Regions from separate parts of the Colwellia sp. E150_009 genome, predicted to be linked through region 1. Evidence: predicted binding sites of a transcription regulator. Region 1 holds the regulator's gene; each other region holds the start of a gene.
What was found. Region 1 encodes LexA, which represses DNA repair genes until DNA is damaged. Its sites were predicted from a motif close to TACTGTATNNNNATACAGTA; they were not measured.
Positions count from the first base shown of each region.

Region 2: the regulator LexA is predicted to act here: its motif matches at 1,906-1,925, upstream of ACE1OF_RS03190 (YebG family protein).
Region 3: the regulator LexA is predicted to act here: its motif matches at 1,732-1,751, upstream of recA (recombinase RecA).

Region 1 covers NZ_JBHFOM010000026.1:38,039-41,329, forward strand. Annotated here, with positions in the region: gene ACE1OF_RS12360 (phosphoethanolamine transferase) at 1-288, opposite strand, end outside; gene ACE1OF_RS12365 (hypothetical protein) at 469-798, opposite strand; gene ACE1OF_RS12370 (hypothetical protein) at 978-1,340, opposite strand; gene lexA (transcriptional repressor LexA) at 1,554-2,180, shown strand; gene coxB (cytochrome c oxidase subunit II) at 3,002-3,291, shown strand, end outside.
Region 2 covers NZ_JBHFOM010000004.1:84,115-87,405, forward strand. Annotated here, with positions in the region: gene ACE1OF_RS03180 (FMN-dependent NADH-azoreductase) at 1-678, shown strand, start outside; gene ACE1OF_RS03185 (M48 family metallopeptidase) at 658-1,389, opposite strand; gene ACE1OF_RS03190 (YebG family protein) at 1,412-1,777, opposite strand; gene mrcB (penicillin-binding protein 1B) at 2,005-3,291, opposite strand, start outside.
Region 3 covers NZ_JBHFOM010000003.1:101,785-105,075, forward strand. Annotated here, with positions in the region: gene mutS (DNA mismatch repair protein MutS) at 1-532, opposite strand, end outside; gene ACE1OF_RS02535 (PEP-CTERM sorting domain-containing protein) at 789-1,505, shown strand; gene recA (recombinase RecA) at 1,801-2,844, shown strand; gene ACE1OF_RS02545 (TonB-dependent receptor) at 3,201-3,291, opposite strand, start outside.

The sequences.
Region 1 (3,291 bases):
AAGGGTGCTATAAAAGATTAAAGATGAACTAAGTATCGTTAGTATTAACAGGGGTTTTATTATTAACTTAAACGCTAAAACTCCTTGTATAATTATACTCAATGACAGTAAAAAAATAGGTAACGAGAGTAGAAACAATACATTGTAGTCTTGCAATGCTGTAACAGCAGTCACAGCTTTATTTAAAAAGGGGCTATTTAAAACAAATACAATATAACTACAGGTAAGTAATAATAATTGGTTAGTAGTTAAAGAACGGTGTTTAAAATATAAAATAAATGCTTTCACTATATTAACCTTCTACATTTGCCTGACGAGTAGTAAGCTTGCAATTAGCCCTGATCATCAAGACGTGGAATAACGACTACGAAGATATAGTAAAGAAGAAAGCTTAAGTTAAGCTTAGGAAAAACTGATTATCAGTCGAAATTAAACTGAATGTGATTTAATTGTTTGCTTTATTGGGGTTTAGTGTGATGAGTAAGGTTGGAGTGTTTTTAAAGGCTCAAAAAAAAGACTTAAATCTTCTTTTGAGTAATCAATATTACTGATGTTAGCAATACTTATTTTAATGTGCAGAGGCGCTAACTCAGGTTCAGAAGAAATAATAATGGGGGTTGAATTAGGGCTATAGAAAATAGCATTATTGATTAAATATTTCAGTATGGTTGTTAATGCAAATTCATTAGTATGAATTGCGGGGCATTGTTCATTTACACGAACAATTATTTCTCTGTTCACTTTATTTTCAAGGGCGATGGTTGAATTAATTAGCGTTGAAAGATCAACCTTCTCCATTTTGATATATTAAGTAAATAACATAGCAAACTTATCTTAAGATTTGCTGAGTTTTTACTGAAATAACCCCGTTTTTCTGAACACCTTCACTACACTACTTACTATTGGTTATTATAGTAGATAGTGTTGTAGTGATGGAATTTTATTACTTACGGTAGGTATAATCTATACTTTAAAAATTAGCAATCAGTATCTTTTACATCTAGTTTTTCTTTAGCCTTTTCACAGGCATCTTCAATTGCATCTCCAGCGTCAGTTGCCATCTGTTTTGCTTTTTCGGTAGCACCTTTGGCTGCTTCTTTAACCTTATCACCCGCATCGCTTGCTATTTCTTTAGCTTTTTCGGTAGCATCAATAGCAGCCTCTTTAGCCTGTTCACCCGCATCTTTGGCTTTTTCGCCAAGGTCTTTAGCAACATCTTTAGTTTTTGAAATAGCCTCGTCAACTTTTTCACCAGTTGTTTTGGGCTTATCATCACTACAAGCACCTAAACTTAATAATGCTGTAAGTGATAAAGCCATAAATGAAAGTTTCTTATTCATATTTATTCCTCGTTATATGTTAGTAATGCTTAACGATATAACGAATAAGACAACAAAGATATAAAAGATATTTTTTAGTCATTTCTATTAAATTTAGACCTTGATGAGGTGGTGTGGGTATATGACTAAAGCCTTGCATTTATTTTGTTGCTGTATATACTGACAGTTGTAAATAAATACAGGACTTTGCCTAGAAAGGAAAAGCGTATGTCAATGATAAATGAATTAAAGCCTTTAACGAGCCGCCAACAACAAATTTTTGATCTTATTAAAGAAAATATTCAAGAAACAGGTATGCCCCCAACGCGGGCTGAAATTGCAGACTTTTTTGGCTTTAAATCAGCGAATGCTGCAGAAGAACACTTAAAAGCCTTAGCAAAAAAAGGGTATATTGAAATGATACCTGGGACTTCCCGCGGTATACGGTTAGCCGAGCAATTTATTGAAGAAGCAGGACTACCACTTATTGGTAGAGTTGCAGCAGGTGAACCTATATTAGCTCAAGAGCATGTTGAAGATCATTACCAAATGAGTGGGAACTTGTTTCATCCTGCCGCCGATTATTTACTTCGGGTAAATGGTGAAAGCATGAAAGATATTGGCATTTTAGATGGCGATTTATTGGCGGTGCATCAAACGACTGATGTACAAAATGGTCAAGTCATTGTTGCAAGAGTTGAGAATGATGTCACTGTTAAGCGTTTTAAACGTGATGGTAATATTGTTTATTTACATGCTGAAAATGAAAGTTTTGAACCAATAAAAGTAGATCTTACCTGTCAAGAATTTAATATTGAAGGGCTAGCTGTTGGTGTTATTCGTAATGGAAATTGGATGTAGTATTTTTCACTAAAACTGATTTTATACCAATCTCACTAACTATGTGATCATTTCTACTGGTTAAAACAACCAACTACGACGTTATTAATATTTAATAATTAGAACAACTAGTTATTAAAATAAATGCCTTGTATTTGGCTGTTTTTTCTGCGTATAAAGTAGATCACCTAATTAATGAAACTGATATTATTCATCTGCTTAATCTATATATTGATTATATGAATTATCGCTAAATTTTTTAGCGATAATGCGTTTTTGTATTCTCGGTTTATCTCTTTTTATGCGCTCTTTCTCAATTTTCTTCTACTAAACTCCTAATAATCCCAGTTAGTTGTTGTACCTCTTATTCATTTTTTTATTTTATTTATAGGTAGAATATCCCTAGCCTATATCTGTCAAGAGGTAGGCTTGTTTTTGAGTTAATACTCTAGTTGAAAAACTGGCATCCTTTTGACTTTTATCATAATAATTGTTTGACCTAGATCAAGTTTTGAGCGATTCTTAAGGGGAGGTTGAACAAAAAATAACTAGCAAAACTGTATAAAAAGACGTCAATACGTTGATTCTATGCCTATACCGAATGTTTAACTATTCACCATAGATGAGTTGGCTATTTACGTCGGTTAATTTAATAAAATTTAAATGATGTGCTTTACTAATTAATAAGCGCTTAATTAGAAAATAATAATAACTAAATTAACAGATAATCAGTTCAATGAGTTGTGATGTACATTGCTGCTTTCTGTTTTCTATACCCTGTTTTAAAGAAAATGCTAACCAAGCTATTTTCAATGAATAGGTATTGATAGAGGAGAGGTTGAGTGAGTAAAAGTAATCAATGTTGGTGGATGGGAATCGGGCTTTTTTTTACAAGCTTTTTTTCTTGTTCAGCTTGGTCGGAGGCACAGATAAATCTGACCAAAGGAGTAACTGCGGTTAGTAGGGAAGTATACGGTTTACATATGCTAGCCCTGTACATTTGTACCGCCATTGGTATTGTCGTATTTGGTGCTATGTTTTGGTCAATGTTCTTTCATCGCAAATCAAAAGGTGCAAAAGCGGCTGATTTTCATGAAAGCACAACAGTAGAAATACTCTGGACTGCAATTCC
Region 2 (3,291 bases), on a different contig from region 1:
ACAACGATTTTACATATAGATTCAAGCGCAAGAAGAACTGATAACGATATAAAAGAATACAATTCAATTTCAAAATCTCTTGCAGCTCATTTTATCAACAAATGGCGTACCTTAAATAATGAAGATAAAGTTATTTATAGAGATTTAGGGCTAAACCCTCCTGATTTTATCAACCAAGATTGGATTGCTGCTGTGTTTACAGACGATAAAAAGCGGACTGTAGAACAAAAAACGCTTTTGACTTTGTCTGACACATTAATAGATGAGGTGTATCAAGCTGACATCATTGTCATTTCTTCCCCCATGTACAACTACGGTATGCCTGCGGTACTTAAAGCTTGGTTTGACCAAGTAGTACGCATTAATAAAACATTTACTTTTGATTTAGATAGAGGTGACTTTCCTATAGAGCCGATAATGTCAGGTAAAAAACTTATTCTTCTTTCTTCTTGTGGCGAATTTGGTTTTGAAATAGGCGGCGTAAGAGAGAAAATGAATCACCTAGGGCCACATATCGAAATAGTAGGTAAGTATTTAGGAGTAGATGAATTTTATGAGATTAAAGCTGAGTATCAAGAGTTCGCTGATGCAAGACATGAGAAGTCTCTTAACGATGCATATAGAGAAATTGAAGCATTAGTAAAACAGATATATAAACTAAGGCATTTGCCAATGTAAAGCCGATTGGTGAGTCTTTATCCACTGCTTCGCTGCAAGTTGCTGAGGATAGTATTGGGTAACTAACTGCCAAAAATCTTTAGAATGGTTTAAATGTTGTAAATGACAAAGCTCATGCACAATAACGTAGTCGATAACATCTAATGGCAGCATCATTAATAAATAATTAAAACTTAATTCTCCTTTGCTATTACAGCTGCCCCATCGGGCGCTGTATTTTCTTATTTTAATTAAAGTAGGATTAAGCCCAGTTAGAGTTGAATAATAACTGACTTTAGGGGGAATTATTTTTTCAGCTTGCTGTGCAAAATAACATTCAAGCTGACTTTTTATCGCAATAGCCCATTGCAACGGTGTATGCAAATTACGCTGAATACGTTGAGACAAGGTAATAGTGAGCGCTTGCTGACCATTTTCTAATGTCCTTAAAGTAACATTTGACCGTGTATTTACATCTGCAGCCACAATATTCAATGTAACAAGTTGACCAAATAAATATAAGTTAGATCCTTGAGTAAAATCACAGCACAAATCAACCGTTTGTTTTTGCTCTGATATTTTAGCTTTCAGCCATGCTTTTTTTTTCTTAATAAATGAGTCAATATACTGCTCATCTACATGGTAAGGTGCTCTAACATATATTTTCCCACTTTTTATCTGCAAAGACAGTGTCTTACGACGACTGCGTACAAGATTATATTCCATCATCATGCTGTGACTTTATTTAAAACGATTAACTCGCTTTACTTAACTTAGGCGATTTAGGTGCCTGTTCTTTTGCAGCATTTTTATCATCAACAGCCTTTTCAGCAGCTTCTGCGTTTTTCTTAGCCGTTTTTGCTGCTTTTTTTATTGGCGCTTTATTACTTGGTTTTTTCGCAAGTAATGCAACTAATACATCATCACGATGTTGAGCCAAATAAATACTTAGTTCTTCGCTAGCGCTATCACTAAGATCTATGGGGGATTGTGCAAAGACATCAGCTAAATTATCAGCCATATCTAACATTTTGTCATATTCATCTGCTGATTTCTTATCCATAAATGTTTTTGCCTCCACCCCGTGTCTAATGACGACGAATCGACTTTCAACTGCCATTATAATTCCTTAGTCATAATTAAAGAGAACCACAATAAAGTTTATTGCACATTTATTGTGTTAAGTTAGTACGGTTATTACATAAGTTTTTACATTTACTAAGCTAAACAATAACACAACAAATCACAAACTGTACATAAAAACAGTATTTTTATTGTGTAATATCAAACTTTACCCCACAGCCAATTTATTATCACTATTAACTGTTTGCCCACCTAACTGTGTTACTAATCGCTAAATAACCTTTCAAACCACGAGCGTTCATCAACCTTTGGTTGTAAACAGCCTTTTTGTAATATAATTCCTGCAGAAATAGCAGGGTAATTAATAGTATTAGCACAATGCGACTGAACAGCGTGTCCTGTTTCTATTTCAAATACGGTCATGGCTACTGCATCAGGTTTAGGCATTTGTCTATTAATAACACCTTGTTGCTTCATATAATCAGCAAACAAAACCAAAGCGCCACTACTGCCTGTTAATCCCGTTGGTTTGTTGTCATCTTTGCCAACCCATGTTGTTACTAAATTATTATTATCGTAACCTATAAACCAACTATCGCGTAAATCATTACTTGTGCCTGTTTTCCCTGCCAATTGATTATTTTTCAAACGCCAACTAAGTGATTTTGCCGTACCTGTTTTTGTTACCTCAGACAAAGCATAATCCATTAAATATACAGCATTAGTTGAAATCACCTGCGCATTAGTCGGTTTATATTGCCATAAAGTATCTCCTTTGCTTGAAGTAACCGTATTTATCGCGTGTGTCTGCTCTGCATATCCTTGGTTTGCTAGTGCCAAATACATTTGGTTTATCTGCATTGGTGACATATTTAGTGCACCTAGTAATATTGATGGACGCATAACAATATCCTCGTCAAAACCGAGCATATGAATAACATTCGCAACATTTTCAAGCCCTAAAGCCATGCCTAAATTAACCGTTGGAATATTAAGTGAATTAACTAAACCGTCAATTAGCGGTACTTGATGACGATATTTTCCATCATAATTTTGAGGTTTCCATGATTTTGCTTTTTTAGCCCCCTTTTCATTAACAATCTCAACGCCATTCGTCAGAGTTATAGGTTCGTCTGCCAATAACGTTGCAAAGTTGAATTGTTCATAACGTTCTAATGCTGCTAAGTATATTGCAGGTTTAATTAATGAACCAACAGGACGTTTAGCCGTCATTGCCCTGTTAAACCCTGCATAACCACTTTGTCTGTCACCCACTATAGCCCGAATTTCGGCACTACGAATATCAGTAACAAGCATTGCAACTTGTAAGTTTTTTTGCTGATATTTTGATTCTAAATTGGCTAGTTGGCTTGTCACCGTTTGTTCTAGAAATTGCTGACTAAGATGAGAAAAACCAGTGAATACTCTGATACCAGTTTTTTGCTGATACGTAGGTAATAATTGATCCAACTCTTTTTGTACTAACTGTAAATAAGCTGGGTACGCTTGCTGGTTAAATCGTCTGTTTGATCTTATTGATAAAGGAGAATT
Region 3 (3,291 bases), on a different contig from region 1:
ACTCTGCTTGTAATTGCTCATTGGTTTGTGGCTCTGTTATTACAAAACGACCACTGGTCATATCAAGATAAGCTAGACCAAAGCAGGGATCTGAGGATTTCTTAGAACGAGAATTATTTTCAACGATGGCAACAATTAAATTGTCTTGTTTGTCTGATAATAGCGCTTCATCACTGACCGTACCTGGCGTTATAATTCTCACCACTTTTCGCTCAACAGGGCCTTTGCTTGTTGCAGGATCACCAATTTGTTCGCAAATAGCAACAGACTCACCTAATTGCACTAATTTAGCTAAATAATTCTCTACTGCATGGTAAGGAACCCCGGCCATAGGAATAGCATTACCCCCTGTTTTACCTCGGGCTGTTAAAGATATATCTAATAAATCAGACGCTTTTTTCGCATCATCAAAAAATAGCTCATAAAAATCGCCCATACGATAAAAAATTAAAATATTAGGAAATTCAGCCTTAATGGTAAGGTACTGGCGCATCATAGGGGTGTGTTGTGATAAATCTTGGCTGGTAGTCATTGGTAAAAGGTACTATTTGGAAGGTTGTTTATTTCATTTAATATTATATTGTTAATGTTTGATTATATACCTATTTTTAATATGAGGTGATAAACAGTAATGTCAGTTTATTTTACACCTAATATAACGCAAATGAATATTTAAAAATAAAAATATTTGTTTTCAGTTGGTTAAGTTTGCTTTTTGTTTTGGAATACTTTTTGCTTATCTTTGAGTAGGCGATTAATAAACAACAATACTAACAGGGCATTATTTTATGATAAACAAAGCAATTAAAACATTCTCTATTTCCTTATTTTTTATAGCGAGCGCTTCACAAGCCACCATTATTGATTACTACGACACAATTACTAATGGTCAAAGTCAGTTTTTATCAACGGTTACTAATGCTGGTGGTTCAGTAAGCTCAACAACACTAACAGGCATATCTTCTGGTAGTTCTTGGGTACAACCAGATTTTACTATCACGACATCAGATGGTAATTCAGCAGGTGTTTATAGTTCTAGTTATAGTAACTCTACAGGTCAAATGATAAAAATAGACCCTGAGGATAATGGAGACGGTACTGGTGCAGGCTCTGGGTTAACTTTTACTTTTAATAGTGCAATAAATGCATTAGGTTTTGAAGTAGGTGATTGGGCAACTTGTTGTTTTACATCTGAGTTATTTATTAGTTTTGATGGTGGAGCAGCAATTAAAGTTGCCAGTGCTACTCAAGCTTCTGATAACCCTGCAACGGCAGCTGGTGGAGCAAATGGGGCTGCATTCTTTGTGGGGGCGATTGATGATTCAGCTACCTTTACTTCAGTAACCTTCTTCGGTAACGGTTTTGGTGAAATTTTAACAGCAGGTGGCACTATACAATATTCAGCATTAAAAGTGGGCTCTGTTTCTGTACCTGAACCCTCATCAATAGCTATTTTAGCTCTATCATTAATTGGTTTGTCTCTATCTAGAAAAAAGCATAACTAATATAGTAACTACAAAAAATATATAAATATAGCAACTACAGAAAATATATAAAGCGCTTTACAGAAATGTTCAGCGCTTTTTTTGTCATTATTATTCTCGTTATAACTTTTTGATAGAAAATTTTAAAAAGTTATAAAATGCTATAAAATTTATTATTATCAGTAACTTAAAGTTATCATCATTTGATTTTTAATTAATAAAAAAAATAAATTGTAAAAAAACTTGATACTGTACGACCATACAGTATACTTGCTATATCAAAACGACATTACTGACGTTGTCAGCGGAGTAAAACATGAAAGAAGATAAAGAAAAAGCACTAGCAGCAGCCTTAAGCCAAATTGAAAGACAGTTCGGTAAAGGTTCAATAATGAAGCTTGGCGATAATACTACAATGGATGTTGAAACTATTTCTACGGGGTCTCTAGGATTAGATATTGCGCTGGGTGCAGGTGGTTTACCCTTTGGTCGTGTCGTGGAAATTTACGGACCTGAGTCTAGCGGTAAAACAACATTAACATTAGAAGTAATAGCGCAAGCGCAACGTGAAGGTAAAGTGTGTGCTTTTGTTGATGCTGAACATGCACTTGATCCTGTTTATGCGGGGAAGCTTGGTGTTAATATTGATGAATTACTTGTATCTCAGCCTGATACGGGTGAACAAGCCCTTGAAATTTGTGATATGTTAACGCGTTCTGGTGCTATTGATATCATTGTTGTCGATTCAGTCGCCGCATTAACGCCAAAAGCTGAAATTGAAGGTGATATGGGAGACTCTCATATGGGGCTGCAAGCACGTATGTTATCACAAGCAATGCGTAAGCTTACGGCAAACTTAAAAAAATCTAATACCATGCTAATATTCATCAACCAAATTCGTATGAAAATTGGTGTAATGTTTGGCAGTCCTGAAACAACAACAGGTGGTAATGCTTTGAAGTTTTATGCCTCTGTTCGTTTAGATATTAGGCGAATTGGTGCGGTTAAAAATGGTGATGAAATTGTAGGTAATGAAACGCGCGTCAAAGTGGTTAAAAATAAAATAGCGCCACCTTTTAAACAAGCTGAATTTCAAATTCTTTATGGACAAGGTATTAACAGCTTAGGTGAATTAATTGATTTAGGTGTTCAAAATGGCTTTGTGGAAAAAGCGGGCGCTTGGTATAGCTGTAATGGTGAACGTATTGGTCAAGGTAAAGCAAATGCCACTAAATATTTAGAAGAACACTCAGAAATGGCTAAAGATATTGATGTTAAATTAAGAGAAATGTTTTTAAGTAAGGTTGTTAAAACAGAAGATAAAGAAGCTAAACCAAAAGTGGCTGAAGCAGCAGAATAATATTGCTATGCTTTATCTTTATCAAGCATCTGTTAGTTATTTAGTAATTTGATGGCTCGGGTGTATATTAATTTAATTACTGAACATTTTATATTTAACTTTTTTAAAAAATCTGAATAATATCCTTAACCTTTTTGATTTGAAGTGAACAAGCATATCAATTGAATGATCGTAGTCATGGTATGATTTAACAATATCAATCGAATTTAGAAGTAAGTAAGGTGTAACTCTTTTAAAAACTCCTACATAATAGGCCATAACTTGCATTGTGACCTATTATGTACATTCTAAAGAGCGTTCAATTAGCTTAAACGTTCGACATTACTCTATTGGTTTGGAAGCTGATCCTATATTATTTATTCCATAAAATAAGTTACTTCAAGTCCTATTATCCTTCCTTTTGATAGTGGAGAGAAAGTACCGAAAGAAAGTTGCGTATCACTACCG